3 regions of the Pseudarthrobacter xylosi genome follow, and region 3 is predicted to be linked to each of the others. Evidence: predicted binding sites of a transcription regulator. Region 3 holds the regulator's gene; each other region holds the start of a gene.

Region 1 (9,880 bases), on a different contig from region 3:
GCATAGTGGGGATGGTGCCGCCGTTGTCCAGGGTGGTCGAGAATTCGTCCACCAGGCACTGGGTGAGGGCTGCAATGGCGCCCACTTCCTCCAGCGTGGCCAGGCCGTCGCAGATGCGCATTTCGATGGTGCCGAGGTTGGGAACCGGGCGGATGTCCCAGCGGATCTCGGAGAGCGTGTCAATCACACCGGTGGTGAACATGTCCTGGACGTAGGACTCGTATTCGCCCCAGGACGGGAACTGGAAGGGAAGCCCCGCCGTCGGCAGTTGCTGGAACATCAGGGCACGGTGCGACGCGTAACCGGTATCCTCCCCGCCCCAGAACGGGCTCGACGCCGAGAGCGCCTGGAAATGCGGGAAGTAGTTGACCAGGCCGTCCAGCACGGGGAGTGCCTTTTCGCGCCGGTCCAGGCCCACGTGGACGTGCACGCCGTAGATGACCATCTGCCGGCCCCACCATTGGGTGCGGTCGATCAGCTTGGCGTACCGAGCCTTGTCCGTCACGGGCTGCAGCTGCGGCGGGCTGAACGGGTGGCTGCCTGCGCAGAAAACCTCCACGCCCATGGGATCGGTGATTTCGCGGACGGCGGCCAGGGACCTGCTGAGGTCTTCCTTGGCTTCGGCGGCAGTTTCGCAGATGCCGGTGACCAGCTCCACGGTGTTGAGCAGCAGTTCCTGCTTGATGTGCGGGTGCTCGTCGTCTTCGTTGAGTTCGGGGTGCTTGGCAACCACGCCGCTGAGCACTTCGTTGGCGACCGATGCCAGTTCGCCGGTCTGGCCGTCCACCAGGGCCAGCTCCCATTCCACACCAAGAGTTGATTGCTTCGATGAAGCGAAATCAATCTTCATGCGTTCCCCTAACTGTTCGGATATCACTGGGCACGCGCCGCGTTCAAGTCTAATGCAGGGGTAGCATCGACTTGATGGCCTTGTTCATATGGAGCCGTGAGTGTATTCACAAATCCACCCTCTTTTTCGCGGCCGCCGCCGTGGCCGCCATGACGGCCTGCACGGCGGTTCCCACCCCTACCCCGGCGACCTCCAGCCCCGCGCCGGCCTCGAGCCCGGAATCAGAGCGCCCGACGACGGCGCCCCCGCCCGCTTCCCCCTCACCTGACCCCGGGCTCCGTCCGCTGGGCTGGGGCCCCGAACAGCGGGACCAGGATGCCGCCGTAGCCGCCGTGGCGGCGATGTCGGTCGAGGAGAAGGCCGGCCAGGTGCTGATGCCGGTATATGCCGGCACCGATGCCGAAGCCCAGGCCGCAACCATTGAACGCCTCCATCTGGCCGGGTCCATCATCATGGGCGACAACGTCCCGCTTGACGCGCGCGGGCAGGCGGATCCGGCTGCCCTGGCAGCGGTCAACGCCCGGCTGGCGCAGGCCACGAAGGCCGATGGCAGACTCTGGCCAGGGCTTATCGGCGTGGACCAGGAGGGCGGCATCGTGTCGCGGCTCGGCGCACCCCTGACCGAATGGCCAACAGCCCTGAGCTACGGGGCCACCGGAAATGTGCCGCTCACCAAGGACGCCGGCCGGGCCCTGGCTGCGGAGATCGGGTCGCTGGGCTTCACCGTGGACTTCGCGCCCGTTGCGGACGTGACCATCGGTCCCGCGGATCCAACCATCGGTGCCCGGTCAATGTCCGGCAACCCGGATGCGGCGGGAGCGTTGGCCGTGGCGTTCTCTCAGGGCATGCAGGAAGCCGGCGTCCTGCCAGCCCTCAAACATTTTCCGGGCCACGGCTCCGTCACGGTTGACTCGCACCAAGACCTCCCGGTGCAGCCCGAGGGCATCGCGGAGCTTGAGGCCCGGGACTGGAAGCCGTTCCGGGCTGCCATCGCCGCCGGCGTGCCCATGGTTATGACCGGGCACATCGCCGTACCGGCCCTGGACCCCGGCGTCCCGGCGTCGTTGTCCGGCCCCACGTACGCTGCGTTGCGCGGCATGGGTTTCAAGGGTGTGGCCGTGACCGATGCCCTCAACATGGGGGCAGTCCAAAAGCAATACCCGGGCGGCTCCGCAGCCACGGCGGCGCTGGCTGCCGGTGCAGACCTGCTCCTGATGCCTACGGACGTGGGGCAGGCCCACACAGCCATCGTGAGCGCCGTGGCGGCCGGAACCCTGCCCGCGGCGCGCCTGGACGAAGCCGCCATCCGGGTGGCCACCATGATGACCTGGCGCGGCCGCGTCACGTCGCCACCTGCCGGCTCGGCCCCTGCCAGCGCCGCCCCCGGCAGCAACGTCGATATCTCGGCACGGGTCTCCGCGGCCGCAGTCACCGTGCTCTCCGGACACTGCGGCGCGCCAATCGTCCAGGGAACCATTCGGATCGCTGGAGGATCACCTCAGGACCGGGCACGGTTTGAGGCTGCCGCAGCGAAGGCCGGGCTCGGCACCGGGGCGGGCCCACTGGTCAGCCTCATCGGTTACGCCGGCCGTCCGGTCGGGGGCGATATCGCAGTCGCCTTGGATGCGCCATGGCCGCTGCAGGATTCCAGCGCGCCGGTGAAAATTGCGCTCTACGGCCGGACTCCGGGTGCCTTTGACGCAGTCGTTGCCGTGCTGGCAGGCAAGGCGGCTGCCCCGGGAAAGCTGCCCGCCGCCGTCGGAAGCTATCCGGCCGGGACGGGCTGCCCCTAACCGGCCCCTCCCCAACTGGGTCGCAGTAGATGTCGTTTTGAGCGGTCTTAACGACATCTACTGCGACCCAGTTGGGGGAACGCGTTTAATGGACAGGTGCCCATTCTGAATAAAGACATGACCTTGTGTATTTCGCTGTCGGCCCGGCCCAGCAACAACGGGACGCGGTTCCACAACCACCTCTACGACCAGCTGGACCTGAACTGGATCTACAAGGCCTTCGCCCCCACCGACCTGGCCCAGGCGATCGCCGGCGTCAGGGGCCTGGGCATCCGCGGCTGTGCGGTGTCCATGCCGTACAAGGAGGACGTGATGGCCCTCGTGGATGAGCTGGATCCGTCCGCCAAAGCCATCGATTCGGTCAACACCATCGTGAACACGGATGGGCACCTGAAGGCCTACAACACCGACTACACCGCCATCGAGCAGCTCCTCGCCGGCAACGCCGTACCCACGGACTACTCGGTGCTGGTCCAGGGCGCCGGCGGCATGGCCAAGGCCACCGTCGCGGCCCTGCGCGACGCCGGCTTCACGGACGTCACCGTCATCGCCCGGAACGAAGACACCGGCCGGGCGCTCGCTGAGCAGTACGGGTTCCAATGGCGGGCAACGCTCGACGGCGGCACGGCGGACCTGATCATCAACGTCACACCCATTGGTATGGCAGGCAGTATGGCAGGCGGCCCGGACGTGGACTCGCTGTCCTTCCCGGAAGATGCGATCGCGGCAGCCAACGTTGTGTTCGACGTTGTGGCGCTGCCGGCCGAGACGCCCCTGATCAAGGCGGCCCGCATCGCCGGGAAACAGGTGATCACGGGCGCCGAGGTGGCCACCATCCAGGCGCTCGAACAGTTTGTGCTCTACACCGGCGTGCGGCCCACCGACGAGCAGGTCCGGGCCGCCGAGGACTTTATGCGCGCACAGTAGGACAGGGTCTCAGGCCAGTTCGCTGTTTTAGACGGGTTCCACCGAGATGGCCACCCGGTCCTCGCCGATGCGGGTCAGGACCAGGGTGGCTGTTTTTTGTCCGGCCTTCTTCCCGGTGTTCTTGCTGGCGCTCTTGCTTCCGGCGAACAGCTGCTTGCGCAGTTCCTCCGGGGTTACCGAGGTGCCGCGCTTCTTGATGTCCAGCACCGTGATGCCGTTCTCCTTCACCCAGGCCTTGAGCGCCCTGACGTTGTACGGCATCACTTCCAGGACCTTGTACGCCCGGGCGAAGGGTGTGTCCACCAGTTCCGGAGCGCAGATATAGGCGATGTGCTCGTCCAGCAGGTGCCCGCCCAGTTGAAGCGCGACGTCGGCCACCAGGCCGGCGCGGATCACCGCACCATCGGGCTCATACAGGTAGCCCGCCGCCGGCCCCACTGGCGCCACCGGACCGCCGTCGAAATCGTCAGCGCTGGTCAGCTCGGCGGCACCCTGCGGGCCAAGCAGCAGCGCGGCCCGGCGGATTCCAGGCCGGCGCACGGAGTTGAACCACAGGGCCACCTCGGTGACGTCGCCGCCTACCGATACCCATTGCGCCTCACAGCCGGCGGGAACCGATTCGTGCGGCATGCCGGGGCCCATTTTGACGCCCACGGCGCGCCCGGTGGCTGCGAGCGATTCCACAAAGGACAGCGGCGGCGAAAACGCCTCAGGATCCCAGATCCGTTTCGTACCCGAGGTCGACGTGACCCGTCGTGCGGGATCCAGCCACACGCCGTCGACCCCTTCCAGGGGAACAGTGGTGGCGTCCGAATGCACCACGGTGGCGTTGGGGAAGGGGATTAGGTTAACCGTGGCGCAGGCGGCGGTAGTTTCGTCCATTTCCACGGCCGTGACCGTGATGTCCATCGAGGCCAGAGCCAGGGAGTCGGCGGCCAGTCCGCACCCAAGGTCCGCCACGTGCCGGACGCCGGCCTGCGCAAAGCGCTCGGCATGGCGAGCAGCAACAGTGAGACGCGTGGCCTGTTCCAGCCCGGCCTGCGTGAACAGCATGCTCCGGGCGAACTCGCCGAACTTCAGCTCAGCCTTGGTCCGGAGCCGGGACTGGGTGAGGACGGCGGAGACCAGTGCGGGGGAGTGGCCGGCCTTGCGGAGGGCCGCGTTGAGCTCGAAGGCCTTGTCCTCGCGGTACGGGCCCAGGGACGCAAGGAGCTCCCAGCCTTCGCTCGTGAGCAGTGGGGCGATCTGGTCCTGCGGTGCTTGAGCCATGGGTTCAAGCCTAGTGGAGGTGGCCCGGCGCCCAGATCCGGCTAGGGTTGAAGGCATGGAAGACAGCGCAGGCACCCAGCCGTCCGGACTACCCCAAGCCAGTACCCCGGACCTGGTGAAGTTCGCCCGCCCCGCGCTGATTGCAGGATCCGCGGTGGCCGTGGTCTGCGTCGCGCTGCTCGTGATCATCTTCTTTCTGGACACGTTCAACGCCACGGTCTACTCCGTGGGCGGCAAGAACATCCAGGACGCCACGGACGAGGCAGGGGAGATCCGCGGCCTCTACGCCGGGGCGCGCGTAGGCGGCATCATCTTGCTCGTGGTCTCACTGCTGGCTGCCGTGGGCGGAGCTGTGGTGCTGTATCTGGCGAGGGGCACCGTCAGTGAAGGGGACGACGGCGACGAGGACGTCGATTTTGAGGACCTCACCGACCGGTAAAGTCTGTTCGCCGGAGACATAATTCTGGCACTCGCCTTGACCGAGTGCTAACCAGTACATAGAGTCATCATTAGCACTCTCCCTAGGAGGGTGCTAATACACGAAGAGCTGCCAGCCAGGCTGCTGCCGGCACCGCGACGACGGTTTGCCAGCCACGGTGAAGCAGCTCAAATGTCCATGAATTTTTGCTGACGTAGAAGGAGAGGTCCGAGTGTCGGTCTCTATTAAGCCTCTTGAGGATCGTATTGTTGTCCGCCCGCTCGAAGCCGAGCAGACCACGGCTTCCGGCCTGGTTATCCCGGACTCCGCACAGGAGAAGCCGCAGGAGGGTGAGGTTGTTGCAGTAGGCCCCGGCCGCTTTGAAGACGGCAACCGCGTACCTGTCGACGTAGCCGTTGGCGACGTTGTTATCTACTCCAAGTACGGTGGAACCGAAGTCAAGACCGGTGGCAACGAGTACCTCGTGCTGTCCGCCCGCGACGTTCTGGCGATCGTCGTAAAGTAACTCTTTGGATCCCCGTACTGCTGTTCCGTCCCTGACTGAACAGCTGTGCGGGGTTCTGTCTTTGAAAGGACAAAACCATGGCAAAGCAGCTTGCGTTTAACGACGCTGCACGCCGGTCGCTTGAAGCCGGCATCGATAAGCTCGCCAACACTGTCAAGGTGACGCTCGGCCCCCGCGGCCGCAACGTTGTCCTCGACAAAAAGTGGGGGGCACCCACCATCACCAACGACGGCGTCACCATCGCGCGCGAAATTGAGCTTGATGACCCGTACGAAAACCTTGGCGCGCAGTTGGCCAAGGAAGTAGCCACCAAGACCAACGATGTTGCCGGCGACGGCACCACCACGGCCACCGTGCTCGCCCAGGCCCTGGTCAAGGAAGGCCTGCGCAACGTTGCGGCTGGCGCCGCTCCGGGCCAGATCAAGCGCGGCATCGAGGTTTCCGTAGAAGCCATTGCAGCCCGCCTGCTCGAGAACGCACGCCCCGTTGAAGGCACCCAGGTTGCCAGCGTGGCAGCCATCTCGGCCCAGAGCGATGAAATCGGCGAGCTCCTCGCCGAGGCATTCGGCAAGGTCGGCAAGGATGGTGTGATCACCATCGAAGAGTCCTCCACCACGCAGACCGAGCTGGTCCTCACCGAAGGCATGCAGTTCGACAAGGGCTACCTGTCCCCGTACTTCGTGACCGACTCCGAACGCCAGGAAGCCGTCCTCGAAGACGCCCTCATCCTGATCAACCAGGGCAAGATCTCCTCAGTCCAGGACTTCCTGCCGCTGCTGGAAAAGGCGCTGCAGAGCTCCAAGCCGCTGTTCATCATTGCTGAGGACGTTGAAGGCGAGGCCCTTTCCACCCTGATCGTCAACCGCATCCGTGGCACGCTGAACGTAGTTGCCGTCAAGGCTCCGGGCTTCGGCGACCGCCGCAAGGCCATGCTGCAGGACATTGCCACCCTCACCGGTGCGCAGGTCATCTCCGCGGAACTGGGCCTCAGCCTGGATTCGGTTGGCCTTGAGGTGCTGGGTACAGCCCGCCGCATCACGGTCACCAAGGACAACACCACCATCGTTGACGGCGCCGGTTCCGCAGAAGACGTCGCAGCCCGGGTTTCCCAGCTGCGCGCCGAGCTGACCCGCACCGACTCCGACTGGGACAAGGAAAAGCTCCAGGAGCGCCTGGCCAAGCTGGCCGGCGGCATCGGTGTCATCAAGGTCGGCGCAGCCACCGAAGTTGAGCTGAAGGAAAAGAAGCACCGCATCGAAGATGCAGTGTCCTCCACCCGCGCCGCCCTCGAAGAGGGCATCGTGGCCGGTGGCGGTTCCGCACTGATCCACGCACTGAAGGCCCTCGACGAGGATCCTGCAGTAAAGGCACTCGAAGGCGACGCCGCCGCTGCTGTGGGCATCGTCCGCCGCGCGCTGGTGCAGCCGCTGCGCTGGATCGCCCAGAACGCCGGCTTCGACGGCTACGTTGTCACCGCCAAGGTTGCCGAGCTCGAAACCAACAACGGCTTCAATGCCAAGACGGGCGAGTACGAGGACCTGATCGCGGCCGGTGTCATCGACCCGGTCAAGGTCACGCGTGCAGCACTGCGCAACGCGGCCTCCATCGCTGCGCTGGTTCTCACCACCGAGACCCTCGTAGTGGAGAAGCCCGCAAACGAAGACGAGCACGCAGGCCACAGCCACTAGTCCCCACCCACCGTCCCCCTCACCGCGCTTCGCGCGGTCAGGGAACCCTGACGGCGTGGGCCCAGAGCCTGACGCACAAAAAACCGGTCCAGCTTCGGCTGGGCCGGTTTTTTGTGCGCCCCGCCCTATGCGCCCGGCATGTCCAGGGTCTCGACGTCGCCCGCGCGCTCGTAGACCAGCGACACCGCGCCCTTCGGGAAGCTGCGAGCCGGCTCAACGAGCCGGAAGGAGGCGGGGATAGTGCCGGAATCGAAGAGGCGCTTGCCCTGCCCGAGGGTGATCGGATAGAGCCACAGGTGGAGGCGGTCGATCACGTCTGCCGCGAGCAATGAACGGATGAGGACGCCGCTGCCAAACATGTGGACCTGGTCATACGCCTCGCGGAGTCGGCCCGCCGCCTCAGCATCAGGCAGCACAGTAGTTCCGGACCACGTCGGAGCGGTCAGCGTGTTCGAGACCACGAACTTCGGCACCCGGTTGAGCGTAGCGCCGATGTCATCAGACTGGTGTGGCCAGAAGGCCGCGAAGATGTCGTAGGTCTTCCGGCCGAGAAGCAGAGCGTCGATGCGGTCGATCTCGGCGCTGATGGCCGCCCCGGCCTCGTCATCGGACACCGGCGCCTGCCAGCCACCGAACGCGAAACCGTCTTCGGTGTCCTCCTCGCGGCCGCCTGGGCCCTGGTAGACGCCATCGAGGGTGATGAACAGGTTCGCGACAATGATTCCCATGCGTCCAGTCTGGAACTACGTTCCTGCACTGTACAGAGTCAGCGGCCGTGGCAGACTGGTGCCATGCTGCTCGACGAGCTCGTGAAAACCACGGATGCCGTCGCGTCCACCCGCTCCCGGCTCGCGAAGGTCGACGCACTGGCCGATCTGCTGCGCCGGCTCGAGCCCGTGGACATCGCGGCGGCCGTTGGCTTGCTCATCGCCCAACCGCGGCAGGGCCGCGTAGGAGTCGGCTGGCGCGGCATGACTGCAGCCATGGGCGAGCCGGCCGCCGAGCCGAGCCTGACGGTGGCCGACCTCGACGCCGCGCTGGATCGGCTGCTTGCCACCGCAGGCGCTGGATCAGCCGCGGAGCGTGCCGCGACCCTCCGGTTGCTCACGGCGGCGGCCACCGAGCGCGAACAGGCCTTTATCGCCGGCGTGCTCCTCGGTGAACTGCGGACGGGTGCGCTTGAGGGCGTGCTGACGGATGCCGTGGCCCGCGCCGCCGATCGGCCCGTCGACGCCGTACGCCGCGCCGCGATGCTCTCCGGCAATCTCGGCGAAACCGCCCTGCTGGCCATCACGGGTACGGCAGCCGAGCTTGACGACGTGGGCCTTGTCGTCGGCCGTCCCGTGCAGCCCATGCTCGCCTCTACCGCGGCCAGTGCCAGCGCGGCGCTGGAGTTGACGGGGGAAGCATCTGTGGAATACAAGCTCGACGGCGCGCGCATCCAGGTGCACCGCGCCGGCAACGATGTTCGCATCTACACCCGCACCCTGGCTGAGGTGACCCACCGGCTGCCCGAGGTGGTGGAGGTGGTGCGCGGGCTGCCGGTACGCGATGTGATCCTCGACGGCGAGACCCTCGCCCTCGACGAGGACGGCCGCCCCCGACCCTTCCAGGAGACCATGTCGCGGTTCGGGGCGGATGCGGTGCGCGCTACAGTGCTGCATCCCTGGTTCTTCGACGTGCTGCACCTTGACGGGCGCGACCTGCTTGAGGAGCCACTGTCGACGCGCATCGGCGTGCTCGAGCACATCGCTCCCGGGTACCGGATCCCGGGGGAGATCACAGCGGATGCGGCCGTTGCCGAGAGAGTGTCGCGTGATGCGCTCTCCGCGGGCCATGAGGGTGTGGTGGTGAAAGCGGTCGGATCGGCCTATGCGGCCGGTCGGCGTGGGTCCAACTGGATCAAGGTGAAACCGGTGCTCACCTACGACCTGGTGGTGCTCGCCTGCGAGTGGGGGTCAGGACGCCGCACCGGGCTGCTGTCGAACCTGCACCTCGGGGCCCTCGACCCGACCGGCGAGTTCGGCGAACCCGGCGCCTACGTGATGGTGGGCAAGACCTTCAAAGGCCTTACCGACGCGCAGCTGCGCTGGCAGACCGAAAGGTTCCAGGAGCTTGAGGTGCGGCGAACGGCGGGCACCGTCTGGATTGAGCCCGTCACGGTGGTTGAGATCGCGATCGACGGCGTGCAGCAATCCTCGCGGTATCCGGGCGGAATCGCATTGAGGTTCGCACGCGTCAAGCGCTACCGCGACGACAAGATGGCCGCGGAGGCTGACACCATTCAGACGTTGCGTGCACTGCTGCGTTCGTAGGTTGTGCCGGTTCTTGAGCGGGCGTACCGTGGCGCTTAAGTGCCGTCACGCCCAGCGTGCGGCGGGCCAACTGCTTGGACGGTTGGTATCCGAA
Region 2 (9,880 bases), on a different contig from region 3:
GCTGTACTGGGGGATGCTGCTGCACGCCCTGGACAAGGGCTACTCGCGCTACAACTTCTACGGCACCTTCGGCATCCAGGGGCAGGACGAGGAAGGCCATGGCGGTTACGAGTTCAAGAAGGGCTTCGGCGGCGACGTGGTCCAACTGCTGGGGGACTTCGTGATGCCTGTGCGGCCTGTAGCCTTCCAGACCAATCGCCTGGTCCGTGCTGCCACCGCCGCAGCCCGCACTCTGCTGGGCAAACTGCCGCTGAAACGTCCGGCCTAACACCAAACCACGAAGTGCAAGAGAGGGTCAGCACCAAGGTGACCGATCGACCTGAAAACCCACGGAGCAGGCCTCCCACCAGCGGCTTGCCCAAAACAGAGCCGCTTACGGCGTCCCAGCTCCGCCAGGACGCTGCGGCCAAGAAGATGCTGCGGCGACTGGTCCGGGGGGAGAACCCTCCGACGGCGCCGATGAGCATTGTGGACAGGCTCGCCGGAAGCCCCTACGCCAACCCCATGATCCAGGTGAGCGGCGTGGACACTTCCGCACGCAAGACCCTGGACTTTGCCCTTCACCTGGCCGAGACCATGTTCCGGTACGGGGCAGGCGCCTTGGAGGTGGAGACGAGCATCATTGCCGTTACCGCGGCGCTGGGGCTGAAAAACATCGAAGTGGACATCACCAACCAGTCGGTGGGCATCAACTACGCGCCCAAGGACCAGACGCCCATCGCGCTGCTTCGCGTGGTGCGGTCATGGACAAACAACTATGCCGGGCTGGCCAAGGTACACAGGCTGGTGACGGACATCGTGGCCGGAGGAGTGGGCCGCGATGAGGCGATCCGCCGGCTGGACGAGGCCATCACCAGTCCCAAACCGTTTCCACGCTGGATGGTCACCGTAGCCTTCGGCGTGTTCGCGGCAGTCTTTGTGGGCGTGCTCGGTGGAGGGCCGGTCTCCTCGGGCATCGCCTTCGTGGCCAACATCGGAATCAGCCTGCTCGCCCGCCAGTTGGGCCGATGGCGGGTTCCGGACTTCTTTACGACGGCGGCATGCGCCTTCGCTGTCACGCTCTCCGCGTTGCTGTTGTGGCGCTTTCACCTCACCAATGCGCCGGCGATTGTGGTGGTGGGAGGCATCCTCCTGCTCCTGCCCACCGGACGCCTCGTCTCCTCGGTCCAGGACGCCATCAACGGCTTCCCCGTGACCGCCGCGGGCCGGTTCCTGTCCACGTTGCTGACATTCGGCGCGATTGTGGCCGGGATCGCGGTGGCCTTTGTGATGGGTTCCATGACCGGGATGGAGCCGATTAGCGTCACGGAGACGTTCCCGCCTGCCTACGACCTCTGGGTCCTGGTGGTCTTTATCGCCGTCGCAGTGATGGCCATCGGCATAACGGAACAGACCTCGTGGGAGCTGCTGCTGCCTACCGCGGGCGTGGGCGTGGTGGGCTATTTTGTGCTGCTGGGTGCCGGGTCCCTCGGCGTCGGTGACCGGTTCTCCCCGGCGCTCGCCGCGGTCGTCATTGGGCTGCTGGCGCGGGTGGTGGCGCTGAAGATGGGCGCTCCCCAGCTGGTGGTGGCCGTCCCGGCGGCCCTGATCCTGCTGCCCGGGCTGACCATTTTCCGGTCCATGTATGTGCTGACTATCGAGGAAGCCGATGTCCTCCTCGGCGCTGGCGGCATGCTCAACGCCGGCGCGATAGTCCTGGGAACAGCGGCCGGCATTGTCCTCGGCGACACCCTGGCCCGGCCGTTGACGCGCAGCCTGGCCAGCAACGAGCGGCGGCGCGCCCGCCGGCGCTAGCTAGCGCCGGCGTCGGAATATCCCGGTCAGATCTTCCATGCTCAGATCTTCCCTGCTCAGATCTTTCCCACGGGGAGTTTCTTCTCGGCCTGGAAGTCGTCCTCCACCCGGCCCTGGGCCCAGTAGCCGGACAGCGAAACCTGGCTCCGTTCAAGGCCGCGCTGGACAAAAAGCACGTCCCGCAGGCCCTTCATGTAGCCCCTCTCACCGTGGGCGAAAACGTCGACCCGCCCAGCGGGCCACTCGGCGCCAGCCACCGCTGAGACCAGGAGGTCCCCGACGCCGGCCGGCGCGCCGTTGCGGCGCAGCCAGGTCACCTGAACCCCCGCCGGGGACGCGACGGGCTGGATGTCGGCGTCGCTGTCGACCTCGATAAATGCCAGGCCGGCCGCTTCAGCCGGCAACGATTCAATGGCGGCGGCGATCGCCGGAAGCGCGGCTTCATCACCGGCAAAGAGGTACCAGTCAGCGTCGGGCGCCGGGTTGTAGGCACCGCCCGGCCCGGTGAAGGTGAAGGTGTCGCCGGGCCTGGCAGCAGCCGCCCACGGACCGGCCAGCCCCTCGTCACCGTGGATCACAAAGTCGATGGCGAGTTCCTGCGCCTCGAGGTCCACCCAGCGGACCGTGTACGTGCGGGTGAAGGGCCACTGCTCGCGGGGCATGGTTTCGCGGATGGTCCACAGGTCCAACGGCCGGGCATAGTCAACGCCGGGCTGCGGGAAGACAATCTTGACGTAGCGGTCCACGAAACTGTTGTTCACGTAGGCGGCAAAACCCTTGCCGCCGGCCACGATCCTGACCATGTGGGGCGAGAGTTCTTCCCGCCGAATGACCGTGAGATCGATCTGCGGACGTGTATTTTTTGTGGCGCTGGTGGCGGCCGGAACGGTGCTCATAAGGTAACCCTAAGCTAAGGGACCGGAGGGAGTTCCCACGTTACGCCAAGGCAGCCCTGGTCCTGCAGCAGCCGGTTGATGGTGCTGAAGGGGTGGGAGCCGAAGAATCCGCGCGACGCCGACAACGGGCTGGGGTGGGCGCTGGACACGACCGCCGTTTCGGACAGAAGGGGCCGGACACTCTCCGCGTCCCTGCCCCACAGCACCGCCACCAACGGCGCCGGCCCGCCGTCGGACGTGCGCCGGCCGGCCACGGCGGTGACTGCCGCCGTCGTGATGGCCTCCCAGCCTTTGCCCCGGTGGGAGCCGGCAGCCCCGGCGCGTACGCTCATGACCCGGTTCAGCAGCAGAACCCCTTGGCCGGCCCAGGCAGACAGGTCGCCGTGGACGCGTGCGGGAAGGCCAAGATCGGCCTCCAGCTCGCGGTAGATATTCGCCAGGCTCCGCGGGATGGGCCGGGTCCGCCCGTCAACGGCGAAGGACAGGCCAATCGCATGGCCCGGCGTCGGGTAGGGGTCCTGGCCCACTACCAGGACCTTGACGCCGGCCAGCGGCTGCCGGAAGGCGCGCAGAACGTTCGACGGCGCCGGCAGCACCTGGTGGCCCGCGGCAACTTCGGTGGCCAGGAAATTTAGGACGTCGCGCAGCTCAGCTTCAACCGGCCTCAGCGCCTCCGCCCAGTCAGCCGCCATCAGCTCACTGAGCGGCAAAGCGGCCATCTGTGCAAAGCCAACGTCCTCCGCCGGGTTCGCCGTCAGTTCGAACAGCGCGTCAGAATCAAACACGCTCCCATTCTCGCAGGGTTACCGGCCACTGCAGCCGGGCCGTAAATGACATGGGTGTTATTCACGCCGTAACATGGGGAAGAGATTTTGAAACCCAACCGGTGATTCAGCAAGACCAGCGAAGGGGTGTGCCGTGGCGGAACCTGCTCGGGAGTACGTGCCGGAGCCAGAGGAGCGCAGCTCTTTGCTGGCGGATTTTACGCTCCGTGACTCAGCTTTGATCGAGCGCGACCAGCAGATGCTGGCACTGGAGCGGCAGTGGTGGAAGTACGCGGGGGCCAAGGAACAGGCCATCAGGGAGCTGTTCGATCTGTCCGCGACCCACTACTACCAGCTGCTCAACGCCCTCATTGACACCGAGGCCGCACTGTCCCACGACCCCATGCTGGTTAAGAGATTGCGTAGACTACGTACGTCGCGTCACCGGGCACGCACTGCACGACGCCTGGGTTCCGACGCCTGACCAAGCTCGTGCTGAGCCATCAGCAGCAATCAACAAGGACGTCTCCCACCATGACCAAATACGCTCGGGATGAATTCGACAAGGTTCCGGAGTCCGCCTCGCGGCAGGGCGTCCACCGTGCGGCCTCGGCGCCTGCCCGCCGCAAGCTGTGGCCCATCCTTGCTGTGGGGATTGTGGCATTGGCCATCGGAGTGGTGTCCTTCCTGATCCTCCCCAAGCTCGGGTTCCAGGCCGGCAGCGAAGCCTCCACCAGCCTGGAATCAACAGCAGCGCCCGAGGCAAGCGCGGCTCCGTCAGTCACCGCTGAATCTTCCGCGGACCCGGAGCCCTCTAAGAGCCCGGACGCCGAGCCCAGCGCTTCGCCCAGTAACGTTCCCTCCGCGGCTGTGCTGGACAAGACCCGGGGCGTTGCCATCTACAACGCGGCCGGTACGGCCGGGCTCGCCGGACGCATCAGCTCGATGGTCCAGGCCGATGGCTGGACGCTGGGCCAGGTGGGAAACTGGGGCGGCGCTCCGCAGCAGACATCCGCAATCTTCTATGCAGGCCCGGCGCAGAAAGCCAACGCAGAAGCAGTGTCCAAACTCCTGAACATTCCCACGCTGGTAGAGACTCAGGAATTCCAGGTGCCCTTGGTTGTTGTCCTGGGGCCGGGCTACCAGTAGTGCCTCGCCATCACGCCTGAATAACTTTTGGGCACCGGAGCGGCCGTGTGGCTCGGCCCGCCGGATGGCTTGTCGCTAGAGTGATTTCAGGCTTCGGTCCGTAACAAGCGGCACACTTCCGACGGGGACCGACGGCACGACGGAAAAGAGCGGACATCATGGCATTGGGAACGGTTAAGTGGTTCAACGCCGAAAAGGGCTACGGCTTTATTACGGTGGACGGCTCCGGGGATGATGTCTTTGTGCACTGGTCGGCCATTGAGGGCGAAGGCTACCGGGCCCTCGATGAAGGCCAGCGCGTCGAGCTTGAGGTTGGCGAAGGCGAGAAAGGCCCCCAGGCAGAAAACGTCCGGCCCGCTCAGTGATCTTCCGCAGCTTGAGCTCAACAATCGTCCGCACAACTACAGGGGCGGCACTCCTGCTGGCCCTGGCCGGCTGCGGCGGTGCAGGCGGCAACGTCCGCGTTGAATCCGCCGAAGCATCCGGTGACGGCACGCTGCGGATCGGACTGATCCAGGACAGCACAGGGAAGCAGGCCTTCCTCAACGACTCGCAGCTCGCCGCGGCCCAACTGGCCATCAAGGAAATCAATGCGGCCGGAGGTCACAAGGGCAGGCCTGTTGACCTGGTGGTGGGCGCCGGCGATGGCGCCGATGCCCAGGCCAGGAATCTTGCCTCAGCCAAAGTTGATGCGGTGATCGGACCGACCGATTCGAGCCACGCCGCGGCCGCCATCGACGTCCTCTCGGCTGCGCGCGTCCCGCTCGTCTCGCCGGCTAACTCCGCTGCCGGCCTGTCCCGCTACAAGAGCGGCGGCTATTACTTCAGGACGTCAGCTGCGGATGTTGCCCAAGCATCGGTGCTGGTGAAATTGGCCAAGGATGGCGGCGCCAAGAGCCTTGCCGTGGTCCATCAGGACTCCAGCTACGGAAAAGACGTAGCCGCCGCGGTGGCCGGCGCCGCCAGGAACGCCGGCCTGGACACAGTCTCCACCACCGCCTTCAAGCCCGGCGACGCCGGAAACGCGGCTGCCGCTGCCAAGGCCGCCACGCCGGACGCGGTAGTGCTGATCGCCAGGGACGACGCCCAGGGCGCCCTCGCAGAGCTCAACAACGCAGGGCTCTCGGGCAAGAGCATCATCCTCAGCGACGGCGCCTTCGCCCAGTACGGTTCGGGGCTGGGATCCAAGGCCCTCGACGGCGCCCGTGCCGTGGCACCGGGTCTGTTGCCGTCCGCGGACTTCCAAGCCCGACTCGTGGCGGTCAATCCTGCACTGAAAGACCTTTCGTTCGCAGCAGAGACCTACGACGCCGTGAATCTTGCGGCACTGGCGGCCGCGAAGGCTGACGACGACGCCGGCCGCTCCATTGCCGCCAACCTGATCGCCGTGTCCGGCGGGACAGCAGGCGGGCAGCCCGCCGCGCAGGCCTCTGGGCCGGCCACCAAGCCGTGCCTGTCCTACACCGATTGCCTCACGGTCCTGAAGACCGGGGCGGGCATTAATTACGACGGCGAGTCCGGGCCGGTTGCCTTCGACGCCAACGGTGACATCACGACGGCCAACTACATGGTGTTCACCTACGGCGCAGACAACAGGGCGGTGCTCACCGGCCGTGAGACTGCAGGCCGGGCCGCAAGCTGATCGCCGGTGGCGAACGGGCCGCTGTGACGGCGCGATTTGCGAGGTCTTTCGCTTGCACTCTCACCTAGGGAGTGCTAATTATTGAGTTAGCACTCTTACGTACCGACTGCTAAAGCAACGTCCGGTTTTCCGGCAGCGAAGCTTGGCGGCGGTCGTGGAGCGAGAGAAATACCTAGCTGGAGTGAGATCCCCAGCCGCGGCATACAGAGGCCACCGGTGAAGGATCGTCCGTCGCGGGCACTGCAGTGAGGTTCATTCTTAACGACTGTCCCGAAAGGACTACTGCCGTTATGGCCAAGATCATTGCATTTGATGAAGAGGCACGCCGCGGTCTTGAGCGGGGCCTGAACATCCTCGCCGACGCCGTCAAGGTCACCCTCGGCCCGCGTGGACGCAACGTCGTCCTCGAAAAGAAGTGGGGCGCCCCCACGATCACCAACGATGGTGTTTCCATCGCCAAGGAGATCGAGCTGGACGACCCTTACGAAAAGATCGGCGCCGAGCTGGTCAAGGAAGTTGCCAAGAAGACGGACGACGTCGCTGGCGACGGCACCACCACGGCTACCGTGCTGGCGCAGGCCCTGGTCAAGGAAGGCCTGCGCAACGTCGCGGCCGGCGCTGACCCGCTGTCCCTTAAGCGCGGTATCGAGAAGGCTGTAGCGGCCGTCACGGTTGAGCTGCTGGCCTCCGCCAAGGAAATCGAAACCAAGGAAGAGATTGCGGCTACCGCCTCCATCTCCGCCGGTGACGACGAAATTGGCGCCCTGATCGCTGAAGCCCTCGACAAGGTGGGCAAAGAAGGCGTCATCACCGTCGAGGAGTCCAACACCTTCGGCCTGGAGCTCGAGCTCACCGAAGGCATGCGCTTCGACAAGGGTTACATCTCCGCTTACTTCGTAACCGATACTGAGCGCCAGGAAACGGTCCTTGAGGACCCGTACATCCTGATCGTCAACTCCAAGATCTCCAACGTCAAGGAACTGGTTGCTGTCCTGGAAAAGGTCATGCAGTCCAACAAGCCGCTGCTGATCATTGCCGAGGACATCGAGGGCGAGGCCCTGGCCACCCTGATCGTCAACAAGATCCGTGGCACCTTCAAGTCCGTAGCCGTCAAGGCTCCGGGCTTCGGCGACCGCCGCAAGGCCCAGCTGGCCGACATCGCTGTACTCACCGGTGGCCAGGTCATCGCCGAGGAAGTCGGACTCAAGCTGGAGACCGCCGGTCTGGAACTCCTGGGACGCGCCCGCAAGGTTGTTGTCACCAAGGATGAGACCACCATCGTTGAAGGTGCCGGCGACGCCGACCAGATCGCTGGCCGCGTTTCCCAGATCCGTGCCGAGATCGAAAACTCCGATTCGGACTACGACCGCGAGAAGCTGCAGGAACGCCTGGCCAAGCTGGCCGGCGGCGTTGCAGTCATCAAGGCCGGTGCCGCAACCGAAGTTGAGCTCAAGGAACGCAAGCACCGCATTGAGGACGCTGTCCGCAACGCGAAGGCTGCTGTTGAAGAAGGCATCGTCGCCGGCGGTGGCGTTGCACTGATCCAGGCCGGCGCCAAGGCGTTCGCGAACCTGAACCTCACAGGTGACGAAGCAACCGGTGCGAACATCGTCCGCGTTGCCATCGACGCCCCGCTGAAGCAGATCGCTTTCAACGCCGGCCTCGAGCCTGGCGTTGTTGTCGACAAGGTCCGCGGCCTGCCTGCAGGCCACGGCCTGAACGCAGCAACCGGCGAATACGTCGACCTGCTGGCTGCCGGCATCAACGACCCGGTCAAGGTAACCCGCTCTGCCCTGCAGAATGCGGCTTCCATTGCCGGCCTGTTCCTCACCACCGAGGCCGTTGTGGCTGACAAGCCGGAGAAGAACGCTCCGGCCATGGGTGGCGGCGACGACATGGGCGGTATGGGCGGCTTCTAGTCCCCAGCGCCCGGACTACGTTCCGCGCAAACCATAATGCGGCCCCCTCCACTGGAGGGGGCCGCATTTGTTTCTACTATTTGCGGGCCGTGGCCAGCATTCCTTCGACTTCCTTCTTGAACGCTTCGGCGGCCGCCTGCGGGGTCATCCGGTCGTACAGGACTTCATCGGTGAAACGCTTGATGACGTTCTGGACGCTGCCGGCACCCACTGGCGGGACGGGAGGCGCGTCGGCGATGTCCGGCGCAATGTGCTTCAGGAAGGCCACCACTGTGGTGTCCGCCGGCTTGAGGGCCGGGGTGATGCCCTTGACGATCTCAGAGTTACTGGGGACTCCGCGGTCTGTCATGAGGATGGCGCCTGCCGCGGGGCTGTTGGCCAGGTAATTGATAAATGTTGCGGCTGCTTCCGGGTGCTTGGACCGTGAGGACGCGGACCAGAACATGGTGGGCTTGAAGTACATGCCGTTGTCCGCAGTCTTCCCGTCGGTGCTGGGGGCGCGGAGCATCTTGATGCTGCTGCCCGTGGTGGTTTCCAGCGATCCCAGCTGGTTGGTCCACCACCAGGCCATGCCCACCCGGTTGGTGCCGAACAGGCTCTCCTCAAGCCCTGCGCCGGAGTCCTCGGTGGCCACAGAAGCTGGCGGACTTGCCTTGGAATCGCGCTGTTCCTTCAGTCTCTCCCAGAACGCAGCGGCCGTAGCGGTGTCGAAATCCAGTTTCCCTTCCTGGGAGTACAGGTTCTGGCCGTGCTGCCGAAGCCAAATGATGAGGTCCGCCTCGTTGGTGCCGTACGCTGCGCCGTAGCTCTTCCCGCCACCGGCGGCGCTGAGTTTCGCGGCGGTGTCCATGAAGTCGTCCCAGGTCCAGGTGGTGTCGTCGGGGACTGGGACGTTTGCTGCCTCGAAGACCTTGGTATTGGCCATGATGACGTAGGCGTTCTTCCCGGTGCTCAGCCCGTATTGTGCGTCGTTGTACTGGCCGGACGCCAGAGATCCAGGATCCAGCTTGGAGGTGTCGATCCCGCTCTGTTTGGACAGGTCCGTCAGCGCCCCGCGGCCACCGTATTCCGCGATGTATTTCTGGTCCATCTGGATGACATCCGGTGCGTCATTGGCAGCGGTGGTGGTGGCCAGTTTGTCCCAGTAGCTGGCCCATTCGCCCGGCTCGGATTCGATCTTGATGTTGGGATGTTCGGCCTCGAACGCGTCGATGACTTTCTCTGTTTGCGCGTTGAGGTACTCGTTGCCCCACCAGGCGAACCGCAGGGTGACTTCGCTGCTTTCGCTGGAGCCGGTGGGTGCGCCGCAGCCTGTGGCGAGCAGCGAGACAGCGACGGCGACTGCGCCGAACTGGAATCTCCTGCGGCTGATGGCCTGAATCTTCATTGATGTGCCTTCCTCAAAAAGGTGGAGGTCCACCCCACGCGGGTCCCCGTGGCGGCATCGGTGCCGGTGGGGAAGCTTCGACTGAGAAAGCGCTTTCCCAGTCAGGATTCCGATTCTTCCGCGCTTCGACTTCGGCGTCAAGACTTTTCGGTAAGCGGTTTCTCAGACGCTGGCTGAGCGGGTTGTCAGCGGTGTCTGGCAGGATGGTTCCGTGACAATTACTGCAGCGGCCGACGGTTCGGCTTTAGGAAATCCCGGCCCGGCCGGTTGGGCCTGGTATGTGAACGACGATTGCTGGCGCGCCGGGGGATGGCCGCACGGCACCAACA
Region 3 (9,484 bases):
CCGCGTCTCCGGCAAGACCGGCATGGGTGTCGAGGTACTGCTGGACAAGATCGTCCGCGACCTGCCGGCCCCCGTGGGAGACCCGAACGCCCCCGCGCGCGCCATGATCTTCGACTCCGTCTACGATACGTACCGCGGTGTGGTCACTTACGTCCGTGTGGTTGACGGCATGCTGCACCCCCGTGAACGCATCCAGATGATGTCCACCCGGGCCACCCACGAACTCCTGGAGATCGGGGTGAGCTCCCCGGAGCCCACCCCCTCAAAGGGTCTCGGCGTGGGCGAAGTGGGCTACCTCATCACCGGTGTGAAGGACGTCCGTCTGTCCAAGGTGGGCGACACCGTCACCAACCTTGCCAAGCCCGCCACGCAGTCGCTTCCCGGCTATGCCGATGCCAAACCGATGGTCTTCTCAGGCCTGTATCCGCTGGACGGCACGGACTATCCCGTGCTCCGCGATGCGCTGGAGAAACTGATGCTCAACGATGCCGCGCTGGTCTACGAGCCGGAAACGTCCGCCGCCCTGGGATTCGGCTTCCGGGTGGGCTTCCTCGGCCTGCTCCACCTGGAAATCACCAGGGAGCGGCTCGAGCGCGAATACAACCTGGACCTGATCTCCACTGCCCCCAACGTGGAGTATGAGGTGACGCTGGAGGACAAGAAGGTGGTCCACGTGACCAACCCCAGCGAATACCCCTCCGGCAAGATCGCCGAGGTCCGCGAGCCGATGGTGGCTGCCACTATCCTGGCGCCCAATGAGTTCGTGGGCGCCATTATGGAACTTTGCCAGAGCCGCCGCGGTGTTATCGGCGGCATGGACTACCTGTCGGAGGACAGGGTCGAAATCCGGTATCGGTTGCCGCTCGCTGAGATCGTGTTCGACTTCTTCGACATCCTCAAATCCAAGACCCGGGGCTACGGCTCGCTGGACTGGAAGGCCGACGGCGAGCAGGTGGCCGACCTGGTGAAGGTGGACATCATGCTTCAGGGCGAACAGGTGGATGCCTTCTCGGCCATCACGCACCGTGAGAAGGCTTATGCCTACGGTGTGATGATGACCGGCAAACTGCGCGAGCTTATTCCCCGCCAGCAGTTCGAGGTACCCATCCAGGCTGCCATCGGCTCCCGGATCATCGCCCGGGAAAGCATCCGTGCCATCCGCAAGGACGTTCTGGCCAAGTGCTATGGCGGCGACATCTCCCGTAAGCGCAAGCTGCTGGAGAAGCAGAAGGAAGGCAAGAAGCGCATGAAGATGGTGGGCCGCGTTGAGGTTCCCCAAGAAGCCTTCATCGCTGCGCTGACCACTGACGAGTCCAAGGACAAGGCCAAGAAGTAGTGATGACAGTGGCCGGCAACACCGGGGGCCCCTGCAGTGCCTAGCATTCTTCCGCTCGGCGACCCGGCGCCGTCGGACGGTCTGTTGCCCGCACAGGCAGTGGACGGTGCGGCGGACCGGGCCTTCGGACTCTACGTGCACATCCCGTTCTGTGCCGTGCGCTGCGGATACTGCGACTTCAACACCTACACGGCCACCGAGCTCGGCGGCGGAGCGTCGCAGGACGCCTACGCCAGCACGGCCGTGTCCGAAGTGGACTTTGCCGCCACGGTCCTGCGGGACTCTGGTCTTCCGGACCGGCCCCTGAGCACAGTTTTCTTCGGCGGCGGCACCCCCACGCTGCTCCCCGCGGAGGACCTCGCCCGGATCCTGACTGCCGCCGTCGGGCACTGGGGCCTGGAACCCGGCGCCGAAGTGACCACCGAAGCAAACCCGGACTCGGTCACCCCTGCCTCCCTGCAGGTGCTGGCCGACGCCGGTTTCACCCGGGTTTCCTTTGGCATGCAGTCTGCCGTTCCCCACGTCCTCAAAGTCCTCGACCGCACGCACACGCCCAGCCGCGTGCCGCAGGTGGTGCAGTGGGCGCGCGAGGCCGGACTGGCCGTGAGCCTGGATCTTATCTATGGGACACCGGGGGAGTCCCTGGAGGACTGGCGTTTCTCGCTGGAGACGGCCCTGTCCTACCAGCCCGACCACATCAGTGCCTACGCCCTGATCGTGGAGGACGGCACCAAGCTGGCCGCCCAGATCCGCCGTGGTGAAGTCCCGGGAATCGACGACGACGACCACGCCGACAAGTACGAACTCGCCGACCAGCTGATCGGTGCTGCGGGCCTCAGCTGGTATGAAGTCAGCAACTGGTCCCGGACGCCGGAGCAGGCATGCCGGCACAACCTGGCGTACTGGCGCGGGGACGACTGGTGGGGCATCGGACCAGGTGCACACTCACATGTCGGCGGAGTGCGGTGGTGGAACGTGAAGCACCCCACGGCCTACGCCGGACGGCTCGCGCAGGGCCTGTCACCGGCCGCCGGACGGGAAACGCTCGACGCCGAAACCCGCGACGTGGAGCGCGTGATGCTCGAGGCCCGGCTTGTATCGGGGCTGGCAACGTCAACGCTGGGCGAACATGGCCGGCACGCCGTGGCCGGACTCATCGCCGACGGCCTGGTGGAGCCACCGGCTGCCTTCCAGGGCACGCTGGTTTTGACCCTGAAGGGCCGCCTGCTGGCCGACGCCGTGGTCCGCAGGATCCTGCCCGACTAACGCTTAAAGCCAGCAACGTGACCCCGCGCTGGTGGGGACTACTTGATCCAGCGGAGGTTGTACTGGTAGCGGTGCGGCTGGCCCTTGTTGACATGGATGCCTGCGGCCACCGAGAAGCAGGTCAGGGCGATCCAGATCAGAGTGGCGATGACAGCGAAAATATTTCCCACCACCGGAATGAACACCAGGACATTGGCCACCAGCGCAGCAATGGTGGGCGGCAGGCTGAAGTTCAGTGCTTCCTTGGATTCCTGGGCGGTAAAGGGGCCCCGCTCACGGAAAATCAGGTAGATCAGCAGCGACGGAACACAGCCAAGAATCCCGCCGAAGTGTGCCAGCGTGGCCCACTGGCGGTCCTCGCTGGCCGTCAGCGGCAGCGCATTTGCCGGAACGCCCTGGTACTCGGAACGGCCCTGGCCGCCGTGGTCGTCCCGGTGCTCGCGTGCGTTTTGTGCCACGGTTTTCTTCCTTCGAAAGTGCAATGGTGCTGGGTTGGAGAATGCCGGACTGAAGCAACTGCAGCCTCCGCAGTACCAAGAATACTGGTTCAGCCGCCAAATGCCGCCGCCCGTGCCGGATCCGGCGTTAAGGCACTGTCAGGAAGTCGATGACTTCCTCCACCCGCCCGAGCAGTGCTGCCTCCAGGTCCGCGTAGCTGCGGACAGCGCCCAGCAGCCTTTGCCAACCAAGCCCGATATCTTCCTTCGTGGAGTGCGGCCAGCCGAACGCTGTCAGGATGCCCGTCTTCCAGTCCTGCCCGCGGGGCACCACGGGCCACTGTTCGATGCCCAGGACAGCGGGCCGGATGGCCTGCCACACGTCAACGTAAGGGTGGCCGACGATCAGCACGTTGCCGGCAGCGCCGGGGGAAGCCATTACGGCGGCAGCGATGCGCGACTCCTTCGAATCCGGCACCAAGTGGTCCACCAGGACCCCCAGCCGGCGGCCCGGACCGGGACCGAACGCGGCCACCGCACCCGCGAGGTCATCAATGCCGTGCAAAGGCTCGACGACGATGCCCTCTACGCGGAGATCGTCACCCCAGACTTTCTCCACCAGTTCGGCGTCGTGTTTTCCTTCCACCCAGATTCTGCTCGCTTTGGCCACCTGGGCACGCTGGCCGGCCACGCGGACCGAGCCTGACGCCGTCCGGCCGGCGGCCACGGGGGCAGCCTGCCTGGGCGCCGGGGGAACGAGCCGGATGGGCTGCCCCTCCAGGAGGAACCCGAAGCCGAGCCGGAAGGACCGGGACTTGCCGCGCCGGTCTTCGAGGGCCACTACATGCATGCCGCCAGACTTCTCCACCCGGGTCACCGCTCCCACCCAGCCGGACTGGGCGTCTTCAAGAACCATGCCGCGTTCCACGGGAACCTCAGGAAGTTCGTGTCTGACGGGCGCGGTGATCTCCTGCGGACCCCAGTTCTGGTATTGCATGGATTGATTCCGCCTCGCCGCTAGATCCTGGCCCGGAATTTCGCCCGGAGCGGTACCAATGCTAACAACGGGGTGACTCATATTAGACTGTTAGCACTTAGGCATGTCGAGTGCTAACCCTGCTCGAGTGCTAACCCTGCAGTGACCACGGATGGAGGTGGAGTATGAGCGAGCCGCGCAAACTCGAAGTACTGCGCGCCATCGTGGAGGACTATGTGCACTCCCGCGAGCCGGTAGGTTCCAAAGCGCTCGTGGAACGCCACCACCTCGGCGTGTCCAGTGCCACCATCCGCAACGACATGGCGGCCTTGGAAGACGACGGACTGATCACGGCCCCGCACACCAGTGCCGGGCGGATCCCCACAGACAAAGGCTACCGGCTGTTTGTGGACCAGATTTCAGCGGTAAAGCCGCTTTCCCAGGCGGAAAGGCGGGCAATCCAGGCGCTGCTGGAGGGCGCAGACGATCTTGACGACGTCCTGGACAGGACCGTCAGGATGCTGTCGCAGCTGACCAACCAGGTCGCCGTTGTGCAGTATCCGCATCTGAGCCGCGCTACCATCCGCCACATCGAATTCGTCCTGCTTGCGCCGCGGCAGGTCCTCGTGGTCCTCATCGCCACCACCGGCAAGGTTGAACAGCGCGTGATCGACGTCGGCCAGGACCTCGGCGACGACGCCATCGCGTCGTTGCGGACACACTTCCTCAGTTCTCTCGCGGGCATCTCGCTGAGCCGCCTGACGCCGTCGCTGCCGGGGGTCGTTTCGTCCGTCAGCCCTGGCCAGCGTGCGGCGGCCCAGGCTTTGGCCCACGGGCTGGAAACACTCGCCCACAACAGCCGCGAGGAACGCATGGTCATGGCCGGAACAGCGAACCTCGCCCGCTCCAATGTGGATTTTCCGCTCAGTATCGGACCGGTCCTGGAAGCCCTTGAGGAGCAGGTTGTCCTGCTGCGCCTCCTTAGCGACATGGCGCAGGATCCGAGGGGCGTGACAGTAAGTATTGGGCGTGAAAACCCGTACGACGGGCTCGCGGAAGCGTCCGTGGTGGCCACGGGCTACGGACCAGACAGCACAGCCAAGATCGGTGTGCTGGGCCCCACCCGGATGGACTATCCCACCACCATGGCCGCCGTCAGGGCAGTAGCCCGTTACCTTTCAAGAATTCTGGGTCCGTAACAGCACTACGGTCCAGTCACGAAGAGCAGTGCCGGCAGCCCTGCTGCCGGCAGTACAACAAGGAAGAGATACGAACTTTGAGCAGCCACTACGACGTCCTCGGAGTCTCGCCGGAAGCCACCGGGGAAGAGATCAAGAAGGCCTACCGGAAGCTGGCCCGCACTCTTCACCCGGACGTAAACCCCGGGGACGATGCGTCGGACCGCTTCAAGGCCGTGACCCACGCCTACGAGGTACTTTCGGACCCGCAGAAGCGCCGGATCTATGACACCACCGGCAACGAGAACGGCACCGACAACGGGTCCGGCGGTGGCGGTTACTCCGGCCAGGGCTTCGCGTTCCAGGACATTTTCGACACGTTCTTCGGCGCGGGCGGCTCCTCCGGCCCCGCATCCCGGGTCCGCCGCGGCCAGGACGCGCTGATCAGTGTCCGGATCGAACTGCGCGATGCCGTGTTCGGCGTCAACCGGAAACTCGATGTGGACACCGCGGTCACCTGCCCCACCTGCAGCGGGTCATGCTGCCGCGAAGGCAGCCACCCTGTCCGCTGCGATATCTGCGGCGGCAGTGGCCAGGTCCAGCGCGCGGTGCGCTCCATCCTGGGCCAGGTGATGACGGCGGCCCCGTGCGGAAGCTGCGAAGGCTTCGGGACGGTTATCAAGGACCCCTGCAACGAATGTGCCGGCCAGGGCCGCATCCGCAGCCGGCGGTCGCTCACCATCAAGGTACCGGCCGGTGTTGCCACGGGCACTCGGATCCAGCTCTCCGGGCAGGGCGAAGCAGGCCCGGCCGGAGGACCATCCGGGGACCTCTACGTGGAGCTACGGGTCAACAACGACGCCACCTATGCCCGCGACGGCGACGACCTGCACGCAACGCTGCACATTCCGATGACCGCCGCCGCCCTGGGCACTGAACTGTCACTGGAAACCTTCGACGGGCTGCAGGAGATCGACGTCAAGGCAGGCACCCAGTCAGGGGAGATCATCACGCTCCGTGGACTCGGCGTGACGCACCTGCGCGGTTACGGCCGCGGGGATCTGATGGTCCATCTGCAGGTGGAGACGCCGGCCAAGCTGGATGCCGCGCAGGAGGACCTTCTGCGGCAGCTGGCGAAGCTTCGGGGCGAGCAGTTCACGGAAGGCAAACTGGCGGCCAGCGGCGGCGTCTTTGCCAAGCTGCGGGACCGGTTCGGTAACCTGTAACAGTGAGCAATCCCGTTTTTTTCAGCGGCGCCGGGTCGCTGGACGAGCTGGTGCCCGGTGCCCGTTTTATCCTTCAAGGTCCGGAGGCACGCCACGCCGTGACCGTGAAACGGCTATCTCCTGGTGAGGCCGTGGACATTGCCGACGGCGCCGGAAAACGGCTGACGGGAACTGTTGTCTCGGCGTCGCCTGCAGAGCTTACCGTGGAATGCTCCGCCCTCGCCGTGGAGGACCGGCCCGATATCCGGCTGGTGCTGGTGCAGGCCCTGGCCAAGGGGGACCGCGACGAACTGGCTGTGGAAACGGCAACCGAACTCGGGATCGATGCCGTAGTTCCCTGGCAGTCTGAGCGCTCAATAGTCCGCTGGAAGGGCGAGCGTGCGGCCAAGGCCCACGCAAAATGGCAGTCCGTGGTCACTGCGGCGGCCAAGCAGGCACGCCGCGCCTGGATCCCCGAGGTGCGCGCCGCCGTCGAAACGCCAGGCCTTGCGGCGGCAGTGGCGGCCGCGGACCTTGCCGTAATCCTGCACGAAGACGCGGTCCGGCCGCTCCGGTCTGTCCTGGAATCATGGCAGGGCGCCCAGGCTGACGCCGGACCCCTGGAAGTTCTGCTCATCGTTGGCCCGGAAGGCGGAATCAGTCCCCGCGAAGTCACACGGCTTTGCGATGCCGGCGCCGTGACGGCCCTCCTGGGACACCACGTCCTCAGGTCATCCACGGCCGGACCGGCAGCGGTTGTCCTGGCCAGCGATGTACTGGGACGCTGGACAGCGCCAGTCTCCTGATACGGCCTGTTACCGGACGTTGAAGTTCCGCGTATCCACATTCAGCTCCTGGCTGCTGCCGGCGGCATCCACCTGCGAAACACGGAGCTCATAGTTTCCGGCGGACAAGCTAAGCGCAAGCGTGAACACCCCGGCCTGGGCCGCTTCAGCCGCCGCTGTGGTCTCCCCGGTGAGGTATGGCGCCTTGTTCCCGTTCGCTTCGGCCCTCAGGATCTGCCAGCGGAGCTTACCGCCCGGAACCGTGCTGCGGCCGGTGATCTTGACGCTTCCGCCCACCAGGTCCGTCCCTTCCTGCGGATCGATGATCCAGACGGGCGCCACCATGCCGGCAGCCCGGGACATGGGGTCGCCAAGCTGGACGTGGTCGAAGGCAACGTAGTCTGTGTGGCTATCCACCAGGATCCGGACCTGGATCTGCTGGCCGGAATCGATCAAACCGGAACTCGCGGCCGCTGCCGTAGCGGTAAAGACCAGCTGCTGGATGGCGCGGGCGGCCATGTCAGCGTCGAGATTGCTGTTAAATGCGTCCTCGGAGATGTCGACCGTGATGACGTTCTTGCCTGAGATAGACGAGGCGAGTTTCTCGGGATTCTGCCAGGGCGTGAAAAAATCCGGGTCCAGCGGCTTCTCGGACATCATGGCCCGCAGGGCACGTGTCACAGGATTCTCCTGCTCCGGCACGTCCCGGAACTCCCGGTACAGGAACACGTTGTTGTTGCTTCGGCCGATCCAGTAGACGGGTGCCTTATTAGACGACTGTGTGGTTTCCAGGGGTGCACTGGTGGAGGGCGCCCCGGGTGAGCCGGTGACAGCCTGGCTGGAGTTGGAGTTCAGGTTGGGCTCGGGGCTGGGGTCCGCGATGCAGCCGGTGAGAAGGAGCAATGCCGGCAGTAGACCCAGGAGCCGCTGCGGACGGAAACGTGGCACGGAGCGTCTGGCAGTGAGGGGGGTCGCTGTTTCCGGCACTCTCGTGGCCTGTCCTTTCCCGGCTGTAAAATGGTGAGGCCTGGGCCCCGTCAGCCGGTCCCCGAACGGCTGTGATTTCCAGCATGGCATAGCCTGTTCTGCCAAAAGGACCGAAACCAGCCTGCCGGCCCAACTGCAACGGGAACGATATGAGCCTGATACGAAGTTGATACCTAATGAAGCCAACCATCCCGCAGCAACGCCGGTGGCGGGCACCCTTCCCGGCGACCGCCGGGGCGCTGCCGGGAGGTGCCTCCTGGCGTAAGATAGAAGGACTCCGCTGGCTCCCGCGTGTTCGGCAACAGCCCCGCCCACGCAGCAGCCGGCGGCACTTTAAGTTTCGAAGTGGAGGAGACCACAGGCCTGCGGGCCAGCACCATGACTGAATCAGCGAACGGAAAGCGCCGGCTCAATACTGACCGCGCCGCCGGAGAATTCCCCCATTCACTTCCTGGTGTCCGGACGGAGGTGGTTCTCTTTGACAACTCCGACCAGATGGTCCAATCGCTCGGCAGCCATGACGAGGCCTTGCGTTATATCGAAGAGCAGTTCCCGTCTGTTAATTTCCACGTCCGTGGAAACGAACTCTCCATCAGCGGCCCTGCCACCGAAGTTCCCCGCATTATGCGGCTCCTGCATGAAGTGCGCGGCCTCGTGGCCCGCGGCACCGTCATCAGCCCCGCGGTGCTGCACCAGCTCGTTGCGTTGCTCCGCAGCCAGTCATTGCAGAACCCTGTGGACGTCCTCACCCATGACATCCTCTCCAGCCGGGGGAAGACCATCCGGCCCAAAACCCTGAACCAGAAGAACTACGTGGACGCGATTGACGCGAACACGGTGATTTTCGGGATCGGCCCTGCAGGCACGGGCAAGACGTACCTCGCGATGGCCAAGGCTGTACAGGCGCTGCAGCAGAAGGAAGTCAGCCGCATTATCCTGACCAGGCCCGCAGTCGAGGCCGGCGAACGGCTGGGATTCCTGCCGGGCACACTGAGCGACAAGATCGATCCCTACCTGCGCCCGCTGTACGACGCGCTGCACGACATGATGGACCCCGAGTCCATCCCGCGCCTGATGGCGGCGGGAACGATCGAAGTGGCGCCGCTGGCTTATATGCGGGGGCGCACACTGAATGATGCCTTCATCATTCTGGACGAGGCCCAGAACACCACACCTGAACAGATGAAGATGTTTCTGACGCGCTTGGGCTTTGGGTCCAAAATGGTGGTCACCGGCGACGTCACCCAGGTGGACCTTCCCTTCGGCACCCGCTCAGGCCTGCGGATCGTAGAGGAGATCCTGCAGGGAATCGAG

What was found. Region 3 encodes HrcA, which represses chaperone genes, less so after heat shock. Its sites were predicted from a motif close to TTNGCACTCGNNNNNNNCGAGTGCNAA; they were not measured.
Region 1: the regulator HrcA is predicted to act here: its motif matches at 5,303-5,329, upstream of groES (co-chaperone GroES).
Region 2: the regulator HrcA is predicted to act here: its motif matches at 6,332-6,358, upstream of groL (chaperonin GroEL).

Annotation. Positions count from the first base shown of each region.
Region 1 is NZ_JBVAYT010000004.1:183,420-193,299, forward strand. It holds gene ACZY1F_RS10935 (glutamate--cysteine ligase) at 1-850, opposite strand, end outside; gene ACZY1F_RS10940 (glycoside hydrolase family 3 N-terminal domain-containing protein) at 1,192-2,643, shown strand; gene ACZY1F_RS10945 (shikimate 5-dehydrogenase) at 2,740-3,570, shown strand; gene ACZY1F_RS10950 (class I SAM-dependent methyltransferase) at 3,598-4,839, opposite strand; gene ACZY1F_RS10955 (hypothetical protein) at 4,895-5,278, shown strand; gene groES (co-chaperone GroES) at 5,490-5,783, shown strand; gene groL (chaperonin GroEL) at 5,861-7,471, shown strand; gene ACZY1F_RS10970 (dihydrofolate reductase family protein) at 7,597-8,199, opposite strand; gene ACZY1F_RS10975 (ATP-dependent DNA ligase) at 8,263-9,786, shown strand.
Region 2 is NZ_JBVAYT010000002.1:33,711-43,590, forward strand. It holds gene ACZY1F_RS04205 (peptidoglycan bridge formation glycyltransferase FemA/FemB family protein) at 1-268, shown strand, start outside; gene ACZY1F_RS04210 (threonine/serine exporter family protein) at 307-1,794, shown strand; gene ACZY1F_RS04215 (siderophore-interacting protein) at 1,851-2,690, opposite strand; gene ACZY1F_RS04220 (uracil-DNA glycosylase) at 2,705-3,475, opposite strand; gene ACZY1F_RS04225 (DUF3263 domain-containing protein) at 3,609-3,938, shown strand; gene ACZY1F_RS04230 (LytR C-terminal domain-containing protein) at 3,989-4,603, shown strand; gene ACZY1F_RS04235 (cold-shock protein) at 4,762-4,968, shown strand; gene ACZY1F_RS04240 (ABC transporter substrate-binding protein) at 4,980-6,245, shown strand; gene groL (chaperonin GroEL) at 6,536-8,164, shown strand; gene ACZY1F_RS04250 (ABC transporter substrate-binding protein) at 8,241-9,551, opposite strand; gene ACZY1F_RS04255 (RNase H family protein) at 9,763-9,880, shown strand, end outside.
Region 3 is NZ_JBVAYT010000003.1:314,114-323,597, reverse strand. It holds gene lepA (translation elongation factor 4) at 1-1,336, shown strand, start outside; gene hemW (radical SAM family heme chaperone HemW) at 1,373-2,602, shown strand; gene ACZY1F_RS09030 (DUF4870 domain-containing protein) at 2,641-3,060, opposite strand; gene ACZY1F_RS09025 (DUF3097 domain-containing protein) at 3,188-4,036, opposite strand; gene hrcA (heat-inducible transcriptional repressor HrcA) at 4,201-5,214, shown strand; gene dnaJ (molecular chaperone DnaJ) at 5,292-6,419, shown strand; gene ACZY1F_RS09010 (16S rRNA (uracil(1498)-N(3))-methyltransferase) at 6,422-7,204, shown strand; gene ACZY1F_RS09005 (GerMN domain-containing protein) at 7,214-8,131, opposite strand; gene ACZY1F_RS09000 (PhoH family protein) at 8,549-9,484, shown strand, end outside.